Regions from separate parts of the Paenibacillus sp. LX16 genome, predicted to be linked through region 1. Evidence: riboswitches for the same ligand, from Rfam matches in the RefSeq annotation. Region 1 holds a riboswitch; each other region holds the start of a gene.
What was found. A riboswitch is a leader RNA that binds a small molecule or an ion and turns the genes downstream of it on or off. The one in region 1 is predicted to bind thiamine pyrophosphate.
Positions count from the first base shown of each region.

Region 2: linked by a shared signal. The riboswitch ahead of thiC (phosphomethylpyrimidine synthase ThiC) and the one ahead of T3H97_RS02160 (ABC transporter substrate-binding protein) in region 1 are both predicted to bind thiamine pyrophosphate.
Region 3: linked by a shared signal. The riboswitch ahead of tenA (thiaminase II) and the one ahead of T3H97_RS02160 (ABC transporter substrate-binding protein) in region 1 are both predicted to bind thiamine pyrophosphate.

Region 1 covers NZ_CP141152.1:478,671-482,111, forward strand. The annotation lists gene T3H97_RS02155 (MTH1187 family thiamine-binding protein) at 1-193, opposite strand, end outside; gene T3H97_RS02160 (ABC transporter substrate-binding protein) at 728-1,771, opposite strand; TPP riboswitch at 1,964-2,073, opposite strand; gene T3H97_RS02165 (pyridoxamine 5'-phosphate oxidase family protein) at 2,344-2,778, shown strand; gene T3H97_RS02170 (bifunctional 2',3'-cyclic-nucleotide 2'-phosphodiesterase/3'-nucleotidase) at 2,999-3,441, shown strand, end outside.
Region 2 covers NZ_CP141152.1:805,021-808,461, forward strand. The annotation lists gene T3H97_RS03615 (alpha/beta hydrolase) at 1-103, opposite strand, end outside; gene T3H97_RS03620 (IclR family transcriptional regulator) at 402-1,145, shown strand; TPP riboswitch at 1,301-1,413, shown strand; gene thiC (phosphomethylpyrimidine synthase ThiC) at 1,601-3,400, shown strand.
Region 3 covers NZ_CP141152.1:4,493,606-4,497,046, forward strand. The annotation lists gene T3H97_RS20050 (NAD-dependent malic enzyme) at 1-1,674, shown strand, start outside; TPP riboswitch at 1,767-1,869, shown strand; gene tenA (thiaminase II) at 2,008-2,697, shown strand; gene thiM (hydroxyethylthiazole kinase) at 2,772-3,441, shown strand, end outside.

The DNA.
Region 1 (3,441 bases):
AAGCCTCGTGCATTTCTTTAACCACTTTCAGCAACTCGTCGAGCTCGCCCTCCATGGTCGTATCCAATGGATTCACCTGATGTTTGACGCCGGAGTGCTGAATGACCTCAATCGCCTTATCTACATACGGGTAAGAGTCCTCGTTATTAGGAGTTTTAGGGATGACTTGAATACTGAGTAGTGTGTTAGCCATGAAAATTCACCTGTCCTTTATTGTGGAGTTGTTTTGAGAAAATAGGGTGGTTTAAGGCGGGGAGACCGCTTCGCGTTTCATTTGATCTTACGATCGCTGTTGCCGTGGGGTTCTTTGAATGAATTTTAAAAGGTAAGAATCCCACGGCAAAGGCGAGCGCTACGCTTCTCCAGATTCAAATGAACCGCTACGCTGCCAACCGCCTAAAAGCACCTTAGTTTTTGATAGGTTGTGTGGCATTTTTACACACAAGCGCATCTGTTTTTGCGCTTTAGATACTATGAGACTAAAGAATAAACCAAGTGGAACGAGAACGAAGTGGGCGGAATGGTGCTGTACAAGCGTTAGCGTTCGCTTTAAAAGCTTTCCGTAGGAAAGCTCGCTTCGGAAGCATAACCTCCCCGGATTTCTACACTAATCATAAGTTTTTATTAAGAAATCCGGGGGCGGTGGCGATGGGAAGCACCATCCGACTGCGTAGTGGGGCTTCGTTCACTTCTCTAGTTCAGTCTTATTTAACGTTTTAACAAATGATCAGCGCTTGGGCAAGAAGTCGTTTGTGAAGGCTTTATCTACTTCCAAAGGCTTGCTGAGCAGCTTGCGTTCGTACATCCAGTCCGAATAGTTTTGCCATACCTCCGCTTTTTGCACGCCCCATTGCGCGGCATCGTCCTGATAACGTGGGCTTAGCCATTTTTGGCTGGCGAGCACCAGTTTTTTATCCAGCTCTGGTACAGCTTTGCTTAAGATGTCAGCGGCTTCTTCCGGATGGGCGATAGTGTATTCATAGCCTTGTGCGGTAGCGTCCATGAACGCTTTGACCAGCTCAGGATCATTTTTTATCGTCTGTTCGTTGCTCACAATTACAGGCGTATAGTAATCGAGGCTTTTGGAATAATCTTTTACATACAGCATATCCAATGGCTCACCTCGAAGCTGGGCTTCGATTCCGGTCCATGCGTAGAAAATCCAGGCAAAGTCGATATCCCGCTTCACGGCTGTAAAATAGTCTGCATTGCCCATGTTGACGATCTTCACTTTGCTCACATCGCCTTTGTCTGAATCCATGATGGATTTCATGACCGCTTCTTCTACGGGAGAGCCCCAACCGCCGTATTTTTTACCTTCAAAATTTTTCGGGCTCTTAATTCCGCGATCTACCGGGGCTGCGAAGCCTGAGGTATTATGCTGGATCACCGCAGCGATGGATACAAGCGGCACGCCTTGCGTACGAGCCTGTGTGACGCCTTCTTGGTAGCTGAAACCAAAAGGTGCAGCATTAGAAGCAACCATTTGATCGGCTCCGCCTGAACCAGGTTGAATAATTTGGACATTCAAACCCGCTTTTTCGTAATATCCTTTGTCCTTGGCAACATAGAGTCCCGTATGATTCGTATTGGGTGTCCAGTCGAGCACGACTTTAACATCTTTGAGATCCTTTGCCGAAGTAGACGTTTGAGTGTTGGTAGCGGGAGCCGCTTCTTGGGATGTGGAGGGACTTCCACCGCAAGCAGTCAGGGTCAGGGCCATGAGCCACAGACTGATCAGTCCCAGGCTTAACATTTTCATGCGCTTCATCGTTGTGTTCTCTCCTTTAATTACCCGTTATCCGTCCAATCAGACAGCTTATATTCCCCATTTTCATAAAAATAACATCTGCCGGACGCGATCTTTCCAACAACTTAATCTTCAACAAAAAAAGCGCCCCGAGTTTCCGGGACGCTTGCGCTTGTATATACCAAAGTAAGGGATGGTCCTATGTAAAAAAGGCACATCTTGCTTAAGCATTCCTACGCTGGCATTACCCAGATCAGGTTGTAAGGGTCAGTGTCTTGGGACACACTCTCAGCCGGCCGATTCCAGCACCCCTGGCATTGTATGGTTTAATGGGTTCATTTATTCGGGTTTACTACGACGATTATATGCCTTGAATGCGAGTCTGTCCAGCATGGAGGAAGAGATGACGGTTCATTTGCCGAACGACAGGGTACACTTTTACTGTGAGCTTTGATCTGAAAATGAGCATGAATCAATCCGATCTGATCGGGTCATGTTATTTTCAGAACAGCTGCGTAGGTATATTCAGATGGGCTGGTGTCAAATGGCATGGCCGTAGAGAATTCTAATTCGTGAAAAGGAGTTGTTGTACTGTGGGTAAAACGGAAACATTGGATCGTAGCCAACTAGAACAAGCCATTGTGAAGGCTTTGGATAACAACAAATTTTGCTCGTTAGGTACGGTAGAGGGTGGAAAACCGAAAGTACGCTATATGGCCCTTTTTAACGATGGAATGAACATTCATCTGGCGACAGATCGCAAAACGCATAAAGTGGATGAGCTAAAGGATAATCCGAATGCTTATCTGCTGCTGGGTTATGAAGTTGGCGGTACGAAGGAAGTCGTAGAAGTGGAGGCTACCGTCCAGATTACAGCTGATGAGGGGCTGCGCAAACAAGTGTGGAACGATTCCTTGAAGGAATGGTTCTCCGGACCGGATGATCCAGATTATGTCATTCTGGACGTGAATCCGACTCGCATTGAGTATGTGGGCCAGCAAACTGAGCGCCAAGTGTGGAATAAATAATGAGAATATAAATGGATAAACCAGTGAATCTCCGAGTTTTTTAGGAGGTTTGCTGGTTTTTTATTTTTGAGAGAATTAATTATTTTTTCATAAATAATTTAAGTAAATGACTACTCTTTTGTCTGGCGTTGGATTAAAATAGAAATGGTGGGTTCAAGGCTTACATATATGTGCAAAAGTATGTATATGAAGCATACACCTTAATGAGGAGGGGTATATTTTGTTATTTCGTAAAAATTGGTTTAAAGGGTTTACAGCAGCAGTTGTAGCTTGTAGCATGCTGGTGTTTTCAACCGCTCCATCCTGGGCAGCTAACGATTCTCGCGATAGTGCTACGGTGAATTTGCGTATCTTGGAAACAACGGATATTCACGCGTCGCTGATGAACTATGACTACTATTCGGACAAAGTAACCAACGAATATGGCCTGATTAGCACTGCCAATGTGATCCAACAGGCGCGTAGTGAAACGAGAAACAGCATGCTGTTCGATAACGGCGATTTGTTGCAGGGCAATCCATTAGGCGATTATATGGCCAGAAACAAAACCTTCGAGAAAGAAGGCGGTGTCCATCCGGTCTACAAGATGATGAACTTGATGGGCTATGATGCGGCGACAGTGGGCAACCACGAATTCAACTATGGTCTCGACTTTCTGGAGAA
Region 2 (3,441 bases), 330 kb from region 1:
TCACAACGTGCTTGAACCGCAGCAGACGGGGATTAAAGAGTGGGGTGGACGGCTCCTGAACAGCGGTCTGTAGCTGAGCGTTGCGCTGGGATGTCGAAATCATGTAAGAGCCTCCTTATATAAAATTGATCTTCGTTTCATAGAATTTAGGTATAATTCCACTTGAAAATAGTAGTGTAGATCCGTATAGATACCTATTATCGTATGATGGGGATTATCCAAAGTCAACGCCTGAACCGGAAAAGTAAAAATGATGCAAAGAATTGTCGATGTTTGTTCTCGTTCTGTAATATGGTTGTCACAAAAACATCGGTTTACAGTAGCCGCGACTATTCTATATAATTTATGTAACCATGTTTCATAGTGTGAAACGAATATGGATACAAGAGGAGCGGTTCACGATGGAAGACCGTAAATTAACCGTTCGCGCTGTAGAGCGTGCACTTGATATACTGCTGTGTTTTACTGCAAATTCGGATCTTGGCCTGACGGAGATTGCCTCCAAAATTGGTCTACATAAAAGCACGGTTCATCGGCTGCTGACTACGTTGGAGGATCGGGGCTTTGTCGTTCGGAATGCCGAAACGGAAAAATATCGACTTGGCTTCCGCATTTGGGAGCTATCCACGCATTTGTCCCAAAGTGACGAGCCGGCAGTGCTGTTGCAGCCTGCAATGGAAGGACTACGTGACCGTTTGGGCGAGACGGTCAGCTTGTACTTACGGGACGGTAGCATGCGTATTCGCATACAAGCCGTGCAGAGCAATCAGGCGATCCGCAGGGTCGCGCCTGTAGGTGCGCGTATGCCGCTGGCTGTAGGGGCCTCCAGCAAGGTGCTGGCGGCCTTTATGCCGCCGCAGGAGCTGGAAGCCCTGCTAAGCGGGGATGAATGGCCGCTCTCGGTAGACCCGGAGGTCTATAAAGCCCAGCTACAGGACATTCGCGAGAAGGGCTATGCGACCAGCTATGAAGAACGGGAGCCAGGGGCTGCTGCTGTAGCAGCGCCAATTGTGAACCGGAAGGGACAGGTCACTGCGGCTTTATCTGTATCTGGCCCGGTTAGTCGACTTGCACCCGAGACGCTACATGACTTTGCTCCGATTTTGATCGAAGCGGCGAAGGAAATGGGGCTTATGCTTCCGTAACAAGAATGAACACAGTTGAAGCAAGCAGAGTGATTTGATGGGGAACGTCTCCTTGGTAAAGGGAACCTAAAAGGGTTGCCAAAGCCATAAATTTAAAGTAGTCTGGTAAGGAAGGCGGGATGTCTGTTATATCCGCCTCATGTGAATAGAAGTATCACAGTTACTGGGGGAGCCTGTAATGCCGGGCTGAGATGGAATCGTGCAAGATTCCGGACCCTTTGCACCTGATCTGGATCATACCAGCGTAGGGAAGTAATCGGCCATTGAAATGTATACGCGGCTGCTGTCTACGGTGACGCATTGGAATAGGATTATTCCATATGCGCATTGTCTGGATAGCTGCCTCGTTAGATTAGCCGGTTCCCTGGGGAACCGGCTTTTTTGCATAGATCAGCGCCACCCTGGGAATGGTTCCGGATCGGTGTGTCATTTCATCGAAACGGGAGGAATGGACAATGAAGCCGACAGAAGCAGAAGGAACAAAAGAAGTTGAGGTAGAGAAGACAAACGGGGAGCAAGCCAGTGGGGTAAAACCCTTTCCGGGAAGCCGTAAGGTATATATTCAAGGCTCGCGGCCGGACATTGCCGTGCCAGAGCGCGAAATTGCTCTTCATCCTACACATACGCCGCAGGGCACGGAGCATCATGAGCCATTGCGTGTATATGATACGAGCGGTCCCATGACCGACGAATCCTATCAGGTCGATATCCGTCAGGGCCTGCCTCCATTACGGCGAGCTTGGGCACTGGAACGGGGCGATGTGGAGGCTTACGAGGGACGCGCCGTCCAGCCGGAGGATAATGGACTGAAACCTGGCTCGAAACGGGAGACAGTGGAATTTCCCGGCGTGACCAACCGTCCGCTTCGTGCTTCGCAAGGTCGTACAGTGACACAAATGCATTATGCGCGGCAAGGGATCATTACGCCCGAAATGGAATTTGCGGCGATCCGCGAAGGGGTGGAGCCTGAGTTTGTACGGCAGGAGTTGGCGGCTGGACGAGCCATTTTGCCTTCGAATATCAATCACCCGGAAAGTGAGCCAATGGTCATTGGGCGTCATTTTCACGTGAAGATCAATGCGAACATTGGTAATTCTGCGGTTACCTCCTCCATCGAGGAGGAAGTGGAGAAAATGACTTGGGCTGTGCGTTGGGGCTCGGATACGGTTATGGACCTGTCTACAGGCCGTAATATCCATACCACACGTGAATGGATCATTCGGAATTCTCCTGTACCGATTGGGACTGTGCCGCTGTATCAAGCACTTGAAAAGGTGAACGGTGAAGCAGAAGCGCTGACGTGGGAGTTGTATCGCGATACGCTGATTGAGCAGGCGGAGCAGGGAGTGGACTATTTTACAATTCATGCGGGTGTATTGCTGCGGTATATACCGATGACGGCGAATAGAATGACGGGAATTGTGTCCCGTGGCGGGTCGATCATGGCAGCCTGGTGCCTTGCGCACCATCAGGAGAATTTTTTGTATACACATTTTGAAGAAATCTGCGAAATTATGAAAGCCTATGATGTGGCCTTTTCTCTCGGGGATGGTCTACGTCCAGGTAGTATCTATGATGCGAATGATGAAGCACAGTTTGCAGAGCTGGAAACGTTGGGCGAGCTAACGCAAATCGCATGGAATCATGATGTTCAGGTCATGATTGAAGGGCCAGGACATGTCCCTATGCATAAAATCAAAGAGAATGTGGATTTACAAATGGAGATTTGTAAGGAAGCTCCTTTCTATACCTTGGGACCGCTCACGACGGATATTGCCCCCGGATATGATCATATTACCTCAGCCATCGGGGCGGCGATGATCGGTTGGTTCGGGACGTCCATGCTGTGCTATGTTACGCCTAAGGAGCATTTGGGTCTGCCGAATAAGGATGATGTCCGTGAGGGTGTCATTACCTACAAAATTGCGGCACATGCTGCTGATCTGGCGAAAGGTCATCCACGGGCGCAGCAGCGGGATGATGCTTTGTCCAAGGCACGCTTTGAGTTCCGCTGGCGGGATCAGTTCAATCTGTCGCTTGATCCCGAGCGGGCCTTGTCCTACCATGATGAAACGCTACCGGCAGAGGGCGCCAAGGAAGCACATTTTTGCTCGATGTGTGGTCCCAAATTTTGTAGTATGCGTATCACGCAGGACATTCGCGCCTATGCAGCGGATAAGGGTCTGAACACTCAAGAAGCAGTAGCTGCCGGGATGCGTGAGAAGGCAGAGCAGTATCGGGATGGAGGTCAGTAAAACGAACGTGTGAGTTTAGGAACAAATGAATTAAAAAAAGC
Region 3 (3,441 bases), 1.9 Mb from region 1:
CGGGGAAAGGATGTGTTGGCAAATCCCCTGTTGAACAAAGGTGTCGCTTTTACAGAAGAAGAACGCAAAGAACTGGGTTTGGAAGGAATCCTTCCTCCAACCGTCCTTTCATTGGAGAAACAGAGCGTACGGGCATATCAGCAGTTTCTGGCACAACCCACCATGTTGCGTAAAAATGCTTCTCTCAACGACCTTCACAACCGAAATGTCGTACTCTACTACCGGCTGCTAACCGATCATTTGAGTGAAATGCTGCCCGTAGTCTATACGCCGACCGTAGGAACTGCGATTCAAGAATACAGTCACGAGTACAACCGTCCTGGGGGCGTATATTTGTCGATAGATAATCCGAACGGTATTGGACAAGCATTCTATAATTCCGGTTTGAGCGGCGAGGATGTGGACCTGATCGTCGTGACGGATTCCGAAAGTATTTTGGGGATTGGGGACTGGGGTGTCGGGGGGATTAACATTGCTATTGGCAAGCTTGCAGTGTATACGGCTGCGGCAGGCATTCATCCCGGGCGGGTGCTGCCAATTGTACTGGATGTAGGCACGAATAATGAAAAGCTGCTGAATGATCCACTGTACATCGGAAACCGCCATAAACGGGTTCGCGGAGAAGCCTATAACCAGTTTATTGATACTTTTATCAGCAAAACGTTAGCGCAATTCCCGAAGGCGCTTTTACATTGGGAAGATGTGGGTAGCGTAAATGCACGCCATATTATAGGAAAATACGGTCAAAGTATACTCACCTTCAACGATGATATACAAGGTACAGGAGCGGTGACCCTGGCTGCAATTCTTTCGGCGGTGGGTGTCACCAAGACTCCGCTGCGTGAGCAAAAAATACTTGTTTTCGGCCCAGGGGCTGCCGGGATCGGTAACGCTGATCAAATTCGGAGTGCTATGATCGAGGACGGCCTTTCCACAGATGATTCATTCAAGTCCTTTTGGGCCTTTGATTATCGCGGGCTGTTAACGGAAGATATGGAAGACGTTTTGGAGTATCAGAAACCGTATGTGCGCAAAAAGGATGAAGTCAGCTCATGGACCCGGTCGGGTGACGGCAAAATACCGCTGCTGGAGGTCATCCGTCAGGTGAAGCCTACAATATTGATTGGAACTTCCGGTGTAGCAGGTGCCTTTTCTGAAGAGATCATCAAGGAGATGGCGAAGCATGTAGAACGCCCGATCATTATGCCCATGTCCAATCCTACAAACCTTGCAGAAGCAGTACCCGAGGATTTAATTCGGTGGACCGATGGCAAAGCACTGATCGCAACCGGAAGTCCATTTGAGCCCGTCACCTATAACGGTACGAAATTTGAGATTGGACAGGCGAACAATGCCTTTGTTTTTCCGGGACTGGGTCTGGGTGCGATTGTGGTTAAAGCCAAAAGGATTACCCCTGCGATGTTTACAGCAGCAGCAGTTGCTGTTGCCAATGGTGTAGATTCGAATACGCCTGGCGGTGCGCTGCTCCCTCATATCGGAAAATTACGCGAAGTTTCGTACGTTGTTGCGGTTGCGGTAGCGAAAGCAGCGATTCAGGATCAGGTAGCTCAGGCACACATTTCAAATGTGGAACAAGCTATACGAGATGCAATGTGGAAACCGGAATATGCCAAGGTCAAAGCAGTGGAAAATGTAATTCATCACCCTCACTAAGCCCAAAACACCTAACTAGAGGAAATTTCATATTTTGCACACTATGTTTGACATAGCGTATGAACGTATGTACAGTAATAGTCAAAAGAATAGAAGTCCACTAGGGGAGCCGCTATGGCTGAGACAAGAACGTATCTTGGACCCTTTGAACCTGATCTAGTTCGTACTAGCGTAGGAAAGTGGAGCCTTCGTATATAAGGTTTCAAACGCTTTTTTGCGTATTGGGCCTATTGTTGAAGCCGCTCCCATTTTTCCGGGGCGGCTTTTTAGCGTTGTTCCGGAATTGTTTTCTTACAGGACTTCTTGCTCTTCAATTTGATGGAGGTGGGGAAATTGAGTTTTACAGAAGAACTCCGTCGGCAGGCGGACGGCATTTTTCAAGCGATTTTTGAGCACCCCTTTGTGAGAGGTATTGCTGAAGGAAGTTTGACAAGGGGACAGCTGATTCACTATGTAAAACAGGACTTTGAATATTTGAACGCCTACATGCGGATATACGGCATCGCAATCTCCAAATGCACGAATCGGGAGGATATGGCTGTATTAAATGAACAAATCTCTTTTATTCTCCACAGCGAGGTTCATCCGCATCAAAATTTCTGTGCTGTCGCAGGGGTGACCTATGAAGAGTTGCAGGGATATCCGCTCGCTCCGTCGGCTCATCACTATATCCGTCACATGCTGACGGTTGCGCATGAGGGCAACCTGGGCGAGATCTTGGCTGTGCTGCTGCCATGTATGTGGACGTATGCCGAGATTGGTCGCAGGCTGCTGGATGAAGTAAAGCCGGATGAGTCTCATCCGTTCTATGAATGGATTGGCTTCTATGGAGACCAGCTTGATGATACAACACTCAAGTTCCGAGAACGTGTAGATGCTTGGGCGGAAGACGCAACGGCTGCTGAGCGGGAGCGGATGATTGAGCATTTTATACTGAGCTGCCAGCTGGAATATAAGTTCTGGGACATGGCTTATAAGCAGGAAGAATGGCCGGTCCAGATGCAGGCAGCGGTCTTGGAATAGTCAGCCTGGCGATTCGATGTGTGAAGTACGTTTAATGCCCTGTTGAACCATCAACTATAGAGAGGATAATCATTATGAGTACATGGAAAAAAAGTTATTCGGATCTCCTGACGAAGGTACAAAACAGCAAACCCCTCGTTCACAATATGACCAATGTGGTAGTCACCAACTTTACGGCCAACGGTCTGTATGCATTGGGCGCCTCCCCGGTGATGGCCTATGCACCCGAGGAAGTAGCAGATATGGCAAAAATAGCAGGCGCCGTCGTGTTAAACATCGGTACACTGAACCGCGAACTGGTGGATGCCATGATCATTGCTGGACAATCGGCGAATGCACACGGTGTTCCGGTCCTGCTGGATCCGGTCGGTGCGGGAGCAACAAGCTTTAGAACTGAATCAGCACTGCGAATCCTGAGTGAAGTCAAAATCTCATTGGTACGGGGCAATGCAGCCGAAGTCGCACATCTTGTCGGAGAAGCGCGTGAGATTAAAGGCGTAGATGCCGGTGACAGTGCTGACAGCGGTCATGTCGATCTGGCAATTCGGGCTGTTCGAACGCTCAATACAATGGTTGTCATTACTGGAAAAGAGGACGTCATCACCGATGGAGCCGAAGCACGAATGATAAGCGGCGGAGACGCGCTCCTCACGAAGGTAACCGGAGCAGGCTGTCTGCTGACCTCTGTGTTAGGTGCCTTTGCAGCTGTTGAACCCAACCTGCTGCTCGCAGGTACAGCAGGCT